DNA from 4 places in the Streptomyces sp. NPDC046909 genome. Region 4 is predicted to be linked to each of the others. Evidence: riboswitches for the same ligand, from Rfam matches in the RefSeq annotation. Region 4 holds a riboswitch; each other region holds the start of a gene.

What was found. Region 4 has a riboswitch for cyclic di-AMP ahead of ABZ928_RS13630 (transglycosylase family protein). Riboswitches for the same ligand answer to the same signal wherever they lie in the genome.
Positions count from the first base shown of each region.
Region 1: it holds a riboswitch for cyclic di-AMP, as region 4 does, so the genes downstream of both, ABZ928_RS41015 (M23 family metallopeptidase) here and ABZ928_RS13630 (transglycosylase family protein) in region 4, are expected to answer to the same signal.
Region 2: it holds a riboswitch for cyclic di-AMP, as region 4 does, so the genes downstream of both, ABZ928_RS13080 (M23 family metallopeptidase) here and ABZ928_RS13630 (transglycosylase family protein) in region 4, are expected to answer to the same signal.
Region 3: it holds a riboswitch for cyclic di-AMP, as region 4 does, so the genes downstream of both, ABZ928_RS31595 (NlpC/P60 family protein) here and ABZ928_RS13630 (transglycosylase family protein) in region 4, are expected to answer to the same signal.

Region 1 covers NZ_JBEYXC010000017.1:32,555-34,746, forward strand. Annotated here, with positions in the region: gene ABZ928_RS41015 (M23 family metallopeptidase) at 27-791, opposite strand; cyclic di-AMP (ydaO/yuaA leader) riboswitch at 804-971, opposite strand; gene ABZ928_RS41020 (pitrilysin family protein) at 1,164-2,192, opposite strand, start outside.
Region 2 covers NZ_JBEYXC010000003.1:912,152-914,343, forward strand. Annotated here, with positions in the region: gene ABZ928_RS13075 (PP2C family protein-serine/threonine phosphatase) at 1-843, shown strand, start outside; cyclic di-AMP (ydaO/yuaA leader) riboswitch at 1,046-1,204, shown strand; gene ABZ928_RS13080 (M23 family metallopeptidase) at 1,216-2,192, shown strand, end outside.
Region 3 covers NZ_JBEYXC010000010.1:228,305-230,496, forward strand. Annotated here, with positions in the region: gene ABZ928_RS31595 (NlpC/P60 family protein) at 1-968, opposite strand, end outside; cyclic di-AMP (ydaO/yuaA leader) riboswitch at 977-1,149, opposite strand; gene ABZ928_RS31600 (ScyD/ScyE family protein) at 1,421-2,192, shown strand, end outside.
Region 4 covers NZ_JBEYXC010000004.1:118,189-120,380, forward strand. Annotated here, with positions in the region: gene eno (phosphopyruvate hydratase) at 1-318, opposite strand, end outside; gene ABZ928_RS13630 (transglycosylase family protein) at 623-1,312, opposite strand; cyclic di-AMP (ydaO/yuaA leader) riboswitch at 1,316-1,494, opposite strand; gene ABZ928_RS13635 (transglycosylase family protein) at 1,689-2,192, opposite strand, start outside.

The DNA of each region.
Region 1 (2,192 bases), on a different contig from region 4:
GTTCCAGAAGATCTTGCGGTCCGTCGTCAGACGTTCACGCCGTGCGAGCGCAGGTAGGCGACGGGGTCGATGTCCGAGCCGTACTCCGCGGTCGTGCGGGCCTCGAAGTGCAGATGCGGTCCGGTGACGTTGCCGGTCGCGCCGGAGAGGCCGATCTGCTGGCCCGGGGTGACCGTCTGGCCCACCGAGACGCCGATGGACGACAGGTGGCCGTACTGGGTGTACGTGCCGTCGTTCATCTTGATCACGATGTTGTTGCCGTACGAACCGCCCCAGCCCGCCTCCACGACGGTGCCGGAGCCGACCGCGTGGACGGAGGTGCCGCTGGCCGCGTGGAAGTCGACGCCGGTGTGGCTGCCGGAGGACCAGACGGCGCCGCCCGCCTTGTAGCCGGTGGAGATGTACGAGCCCGAGATCGGGGCGACGTAGCTGTTGAGGCGCTTGCGCTCGGCGGCCGCGCGGGCGGCGCGCTCCTTGGCCTTGCGCTCCTTCTCGGCCTTGGCGGCGGCCTTCTTGCGCGCGGCCTCCTCGGCCTTCTTCTGCGCGGCCTCCTTGGCGGCCTGCTCCTGGGCCTCGGCCTGCGCGTCGATCTGGTCGGCGACCGAGTCGCCGATGGTGATGACCGGGATGAGGCCGGTCTGCTCGGCCGCGGGCTCCGCGGCGAGGGCCGGGGCGGCGAGGGTGCCGATGACGCCGGTGGTGGTGAGGGCCGCGATCCCCGCCGCGCGGGCGGTGGAGCGCTTCATCCGGCTCGGGGCACGGTGCTTCCCGGTGGCGCGCGTGAACGCCATGTAGTGGCTGGTCCTTTCCTTCCTTCTCGCCTACCGGGTTAGCTGACGGGTTCGGAGCAGGAAGGTCTCCTACGGACCCCCTCGCGACACGCGCGGGCGTCCGATTCACCCCAGGGACTGCACAAGTGGGTCCCCGGCTCCCCTGGCTCGCGCCGTACGGGGACTCGGCGATGACTGTCCGGTGCCGCGGACGCGGCGCAGTGCCTGACGGACAGCCCGGACGACGCTAAGGGGGGCCACTTTCAATCCCCAAACGGATGACGCAGTTTGTAGCGCATCCCACAGGGCAAACAGGCAACCAGCCTTCAATTCGGACATTGAGGGGCCCTGGTGACGCTTCAGTCACCAGGGCCCCTTCACGCGCGCGTGCCGCTACTCGGCCGTGACGACCGTGACTTCGCCGATGCCGAGAGCCTCGACCGGCTCCTTGATGGCGGAGGCGTCGCCCACCAGGATCGTCACCAGACGGTCCACCGGGAAGGCGTTGACGGCCGCCGCGGTGGCCTCGACGGTGCCGGTCGCGGCGAGCTGCCGGTACAGCGTGGCCTGGTAGTCGTCGGGCAGGAACTGCTCGACCTGGTCGGCCAGGGTGCTCGCGACGGCCGCCGCCGTCTCGTACTTGAGCGGCGCCACACCGACGAGGTTCTGCACGGCGACGTCGCGCTCGGCGTCGGTGAGCCCCTCCGCGGCGAGGGTGCGCAGCACCTTCCACAGGTCGTCCAGGGCGGGACCGGTGTTCGGGGTGTCGACGGAGCCGCTGATGGCGAGCATCGCGGCACCGCTGCCGTCGGGCGCGGACCTGAGGACCTGCCCGAACGAGCGCACGCCGTAGGTGTAGCCCTTCTCCTCGCGCAGGACGCGGTCCAGGCGGGAGGTGAGGGTGCCGCCGAGGCAGTAGGTGCCGAGCACCTGCGCGGCCCACACGCGGTCGTGCCGGTCGGCGCCGATCCGGCCGATCAGCAGCTGCGTCTGGACGGCGCCGGGGCGGTCCACGATGACGACACGGCCGGTGTCGTCGGCGGTGATCGGCGGCACCGGGCGCGGCTGGGCTGGGGAGCCGGTCCAGGAGCCGAGGGTGTCGCCGAGCAGCGCGTCGAGGTCGATGCCGGTGAGGTCGCCGACGACCACGACGGTGCCGGTGGCGGGGCGGACGTGCTTCTCGTAGAAGGCGCGTACGGCCGCCGAGTCGATGTTCCGGACGGTGTCCTCGGTGCCCTGGCGCGGGCGGGACATGCGCAGGTCCGCCGGGAACAGGGTCCGGGAGAGCTCCTTGGCGGCCCGGCGGGACGGGTTGGCCAGCTCGTGCGGGATCTCGTCGAGGCGGTTGGTGACGAGGCGTTCGACCTCGCTGTCCGCGAACGCGGGCGCCCTGAGGGCGTCGGCCAGCAGACCGAGCCCCTT
Region 2 (2,192 bases), on a different contig from region 4:
GTCGCGGTGGTCGCCGGTCTCGCCGCCGTCCTCAACCGGGTTGTGCGCCGCGGGGACCAGCGGCTCGCCTCGCAGCGCGAGATCGCCGAGGCCGCCCAGCGGGCGGTGCTGCCCGAGCCGGACGAGCGGATCGGCGGGTTCGAGATCGCGGTGCGGTACGAGGCCGCGCAGAAGGACGCCTTCATCGGCGGGGACCTGTACGCCGTGCAGGACAGCCCGTACGGGGTGCGGCTGGTGGCCGGGGACGTGCGCGGGAAGGGCATGGGGGCGGTCGCCGCGGTCGCCGTCGTCATCGGGGCGTTCCGGGAGGCCGCCGAGCAGGAGAAGACGCTGGAGGCGGTCGCGGGGCGCCTTGAGCGGGCGCTGGCGCGTGAGGGCACGCGGCGCGAGGGGCTGGACGGCTTCGAGGGGTTCACGACCGCCGTACTCGCCGAACTCCCGCACGGCGACGGGCTCGTACGGATCGTCAACCGCGGCCATCCGCCGCCGCTGCTGCTCTGTCCCGACGGGGCCGTGCGGCCGCTGCCCGCCGCCGAGCCCGCGCTGCCGCTCGGCATGGGCGAGTTGGGGAGCTGGCCCGACCGGGCGGAGGAGGCCGGCTTCCCGGGCGGGGCCACGCTGCTGCTGTACACCGACGGGCTGTCCGAGGCGCGGGACCGGCACGGGGAGTTCTACGATCCGGCGGCGCGGCTCGCGGGGCGGACCTTCCGTGCCCCGGGGGCGCTGCTGGCCACGCTCGTCGCGGAGGTCCGCCGGCACACCGGGGGCGGCGCGACGGACGACATGGCGCTGCTCGCCGTACGGCGGTCACGCGGGGTGAGCGCGCGACCGCCCTCCGCATAACAACTGACATACCGTCAATGGCTGTGAGGTTCCTGAGATTGTGGCGGCGCTGGGTCAACTCGCCCGTTTTTCGCCGCTCATGGCCCGTACGTCCAGCCGAAAATCGTTAATGATCAAGCGGAACAGCTTGGAATACCCAGGCCGGGTCTATTAACGTTCGATAACGCAGCGCGGTCGTCCCAGCCGTCACAAGAGACGGCTCCGTGCTCACGCGCTTAATCCCGCAAGGGAGCCGGGGAACCATCAACCCTGGGGTGAATCGCGCGAACGCCGCCGTGAACTCACGGCAGGTATACGCGCGTAGGAGACCTTCCTGCTCCGAACCCGTCAGCTAACCCGGTAGGCGAGAAGGAAGGAAAGGAGCACGCCCACGTGGCGTCAAACCGGCCTGCCCCCGAGGCCCCGTACGTGCCGAGCCAGCGCACCTCCACCGATGTCTTCGGCTACGGCAGCTACCACCACGACGAGGGCCCCCGCGAGGAGTGGAACCCCACCGAGGAGTCCCTCCGGCCGGCACGTGGCAAGCACCGGGTCGCCAAGCAGCGCGGCAACGGATTCGCCCGCAGCTCCACCGTCCTGGGCGTCGGTGTCATAGCCGCCGTCGGCGGGGCCGGCATGGCCAGCGCCAACACCGGCAAGCCGCCGGTCTCCATCTCGATGCCCGACCTGCCCAGCGTGGGCGGCGTCTTCGGCGGCGAGGACGAGGCCCCGCAGGGCTCCGCGACCGCGCTCAGCGACCTCGCCTCGACCGCCACGCAGGACCGGACCGAGGGCGCCTCGGACGCGGGTGAGACGCTCCGCAACCGGATCATGGCGCAGGCCGAGAGCCAGCAGACCCAGGTCGACAGCAAGGCGCAGCTCGCCACCCAGACCGCCCTCGCCGACGAGACCGCGAAGGCCGAGGCCGCCGCGCTGAAGAAGGCCGCGGACGACGCCGCCGAGGCGAAGAAGGCGGCGGAGAAGAAGGCCGCGCAGGAGGCCGAGGCCAAGCGTCTCGCCGAGCTCGCCAAGCAGTACACGCTGCCGACGTCGTCGTACACGATCACCTCGACCTTCGGTCAGGCCGGCTCGCTGTGGTCCTCCGGCTACCACACGGGTCTCGACTTCGCGGCTCCCACGGGCACGCTCATCAAGGCGATCCACAGCGGCACCATCACGGAGGCCGGCTGGGCCGGTTCCTACGGCTACCGCACGATCCTCACCCTCGACGACGGCACCCAGCTGTGGTTCTGCCACCAGTCCTCGATCAGCGTCAGCGTGGGCCAGAAGGTCAGCACGGGCGATGTGATCGGGCGCGTGGGCGCGACGGGCAACGTCACCGGTGCGCATCTGCACCTGGAGGTCCACCC
Region 3 (2,192 bases), on a different contig from region 4:
TGGTCGTAGGTGGTGCGGGGGAGGGAGATGCCGGCGGCGTTCCAGGCGGCCTGGGTGAGGCCGGAGCAGTCGTAGGAGTCGGGCCCTGTGGCGCCCCAGACGTACGGCTTGCCGATCTGGGAGCGGGCGAAGGCGAGGGCCTTGTCGGCCTTCGTGGCGTACGAGGAGTCCGTGGAGGTGGAGGAGGAGCCGGAGGTCCCGGAGGACGAGCCGCTCGCCGCCTCCTCGGCCGCGGCCGCCTCCTCCGCCGCCTTCTGCTCGGCCGCCTGCTGCTTCGCCAGCTCGGCGGCCTTGCGGGCGGCCTCCTCCTGCTTCCGCTTCTCGATCGCCGCGAGCCGGGCCTTCTCCTCGGCGGTGAGCTGCGACAGCAGCTCGCGCGCGTCGGAGAGCTTGCGCTGGACGGTCGCCTTGGCGGTCTTGAGGTCGCTCTGCGACTCGGTGAGCGTCGCGAGGCTCTCGGTGGCCTCCTGGCGCTTCTTCATCGTCGCGGACTGCTCGGTGATGTAGTCGTCGACCGCGCCCTTCTGACGGTCCGTCATGCGGCCCATCAGCTGCGTCTGGTCGAAGTAGTCCTGCGGGGTGTCCGCGAGCAGGAAGGTCGCGGTGTCGGGCGCGGAGGCGCCGGTGCGGTACTGGGCCGCGGCGAAGGAACCGAGTTCCTCGCGGGCCTCGTTGAGCTTCTGGGTGCGCTGGGCGACGTCGTCGAGGAGGGTGTCGACCTCCTTGCGCTGCTTGGTGGTCTTCTCCTTGGCCGAGTTGTACTTCTCGGTCGCCGACTCCGCCTGGCGGTAGAGATCGTCGACCTTCTTCTCGACTTCCTCGATGCTCGGCTTGTCATCGGTCGAGGGTGCTGCGGTGGCCGTCTGGGAGAGCAGGGCCACGGAGGTGAGGGCGGCCGTGGCGAGGGCGGGGGTGCGTATGCCTGCTACGCGCGTACCCGCCGGCGGCGACTTGCGGTGCGACGCCAAGGGTGGCGACTCCTTCCATGTTCCGCCTACCGAGTTAGCTGTCGGGTTCGGGCGGGTGGTTCGGAAGGTGTGCCCTACGGCCGTTCCCGTGAAGGGAGTCGGGCCGATTCACCCCAAGGTCGGTGTGGGTCCCCGGCTCCGGGCGCCCCCAGGGGCGTACCGGATTGAGCGGAGGCCGCGCGGCCCGGCGAGGTTCGCCGGTGGAGGTCGTACGGCCTGTCCGGCACGGTAGCCAACTGGTGTGGCCCCTGTGAAGGTTGATGTCCGATAGGCCCGATACATTTTCGTGACCTTTGGTCAGCCCCTCGCTCGGCGTGGTCAATCCGGAAGGATCTGCGGCGAGTTGTGCGTATTTTGACCCGAGTGTTACGGAGTAGAGCCGTCCGCCCGCTTATGGCCGCTACCTTCCAGTCGACCCGCGGACGCACCCCGTGGGTGGGAGGGATACGGCCATGAAGACCCGTACGTCACTCGTCGTCGCCACCGGAGTCGCACTCGCCGCCACCGCGGGCATCGCACCCGCGACAGCCTCAGGAGGTCACGGCGGCGCCAAACCCGTCGTCCGCGTCATCGCGACCGGCCTCGACAACCCGCGCCAGCTGTCCTACGCCGACGGGAACGTGTACGTCGCCGAGGCCGGCCGCGGCGGCAAGAAGTGCATCGGTGAGGGCCCCGAGGGCGAGACCTGCATCGGCCTCTCCTCCGCCGTCACCAAGATCTACTGGGACGGCGGCGCATGGCAGCACTACCGGGTCGTACGGGGCCTGCCCTCGGGCGCCGCCCCCGACGGCGGCTTCGCGACCGGCGTCGACGGCGTCTCCGCCCGCTGGGGCGAGCTCTGGGGCGTCGAGACCTTCGCCCCGCCGGAGGCCGGAGTCCCCACGACCCCGCCCTGGAACAAGCTCGGCAAGCTGCTCCGCGTCGAACAGAACGGCGATCACGGCACCGCGGAGATCGCCGCCGACATCACCGCCGTGGAGCTCAGGTACAACCCCCACAAGGCGGCCCTGGAGTCCAACCCGTACGCCGTCCTCGCCCTCCCCGACGGCCGCGAGATCGTCGCCGACGCGGCCGGCAATGACCTGGTCGTCGTCTCCCCGCACGGCAAGGCCCGCCCCTTCACCGTCTTCCCCGACCACGACAAGCACGAGACCGTCCCCACCTCCCTCGCCCTCGGCCCCGACGGCAACCTCTACGTCGGCGAGCTCAACGGCCTCACCGAGA
Region 4 (2,192 bases):
GCCCTTGTTGTCGGTGGCGTCCAGGTCGAACATCGCCTGGTCGATCAGGCGCTGCTCGGTGGCGTCGTAGCCGACCAGCTCCGGGCCGATCTGCTCGATGACGGCGAGGACGGCCTTCTCGACACCCTTGCCCTGGTAGCGGTTCGGGTCACCGTCGCGGAGCTCGATGGCCTCGAAGGCACCGGTGGAGGCGCCGGACGGAACGGCGGCACGACCCGTGCTGCCGTCGTCGAGGCCGACCTCGACCTCGACCGTGGGGTTGCCTCGGGAGTCCAGGATTTCCCGGGCTACGACGACGTCGATGGACGGCACGAGCATCTCCTTCTTGGATGTGACGCGGCTACGGCACTACCGCAGCGGCTCTGCGAGACGAGCCTAACCGGCTCCGGGCGATCGGCCACCGCGTGGACCGCCCCGTGGACAGAACCGATCGTAAATTGTTTCTGAACGGAACAAAGACGCTTCCGGAAACCCGGCACAAAAAAGCCCCGCCCCGGTGCGTACGGGGGAACACGCACCGGAGCGGGGAGCCCGTGGGGACGGGGGGACCCTCACGAGGCCTTCAGTATGAGGACCACGGATGTGAGGGCGCTGTGGTTCAGCTGGGTCTTGCCGGTGCCTCTTACTTGAGGTGCAGCTGCTGACCCGGGTAGATGAAGTCGGCGTCGCTGACGATGTCCTTGTTCAGCTTGAACAGCTTCTGCCAGCCGCCCTTGACGTCGTGCTCCTCGGCGATGGAGCTGAGGGTGTCACCCTTGACGACCTTGTACTCGCCGTCGCCCTTCTTGACCTTCTTACCGGTCGGGGTGGTGACGGTCTTCTTCGCGGTCGTGCGCTCGGAGGAGCGGGACGTCGACTGCTCGGAGGAGCGGGTGCTGGTGCCGCTGTCGCTCGACGAGCTGGAGGAACCGCTGGAGGAGCTGCTGCTGCCGGTGTAGGTGGCGCCGGACAGGCCCACACCGCAGGTCGGCCAGGCACCCTTGCCCTGGGAGGCGAGGACCTTCTCGGCGATCTCGATCTGCTGCGCCTTGGTGGCCTGGTTCGCGGTGGAGGCGTACGCCGTGCCGCCGTACGCGGCCCAGGTCGAGGCGGAGAACTGCAGACCGCCGTAGTAACCGTTGCCGGTGTTGATGGACCAGTTGCCGCCCGACTCGCACTGGGCGACGGCGTCCCACTCGGAGGCGGTGGCGGCGGAGGCGTTGCCGGCCGCCATCAGCGGGGCGGCTATCGCGACACCGGTGACGCCGGCGAGCGCGGCGGCGCGGGTGGCCTTGGACGGACGGCGGTGCTTGCCCTTGCCGGAAAACAGCATGGTGGATCCCCTCACCGACGCCTGCGAGGTGAGCTGTCGGGTTCGGGCCGGTTGAGTTGCCCGGCCGCGCGTCGGGGCCTCTCGGCCCACTGCGCGGCTTCACCCCGAGCCGGACCAGCGTGAACTGCTGGGCCCGGCACTTACCTTGGGTCCCCCGCTCCTGCCTACGGCGCTTGACGCGACGACTGTTCCCGTACGGCCGCTGGCAGGATTCGGCGTTGCGGCAGCCGGGGCTCGTGGTGACGAGCGGTGTTGACCGTAGACACGGAACCCGGGGGATTTCAAAGACGATCAGGGCTTCTGAGACTCATCCCACACTTTCGCCAAACCGGACATTTACTGCGAAGTGCGGCGCGAACTCCCGTGCTTTTTCGCCCTATTCGGTACCGAGTACGAGGGTCTGACCGGGCATGATGTCGCTCGGGTCGGCGCCGATGACCTGCTTGTTCTCGGCGTAGAGCCGACGCCATCCGCCGTCGACGTCAAGGGAGTCGGCGATGGAGGCGAGGGTGTCACCGGAGCGGACGGTGTACGAGCTCTCGTCGGCACTCGCGCCGCGGTGCTTGCCGGTGCCGGTGCCGGCGCCGGTGCGGGCGTCGGCGTCGGCGCCGCTGTCGGTCGCGAGGGCGCCGGTGTCAACGAGGGCCGAAGAGCCGCCCTCTTGCCATGAGTTGTCCGATTCGTCAGCATCCGTCTCTGCTGTGGGTGAGCCGTCGGACGGCTGTGAGTTCTCGGCGCCGGGGTCGGAGGTGTCCGACTTGGCGGAGTTGTCCGCTTCGGTGGATGCGGAAGGCGAAGGGGTCGCGTCGGTGGAGGACGCGTCGGACGACCCGGAGGACGAGCCCGAGGACGAGGACGAGTCAGGCGATCCAGATGAACC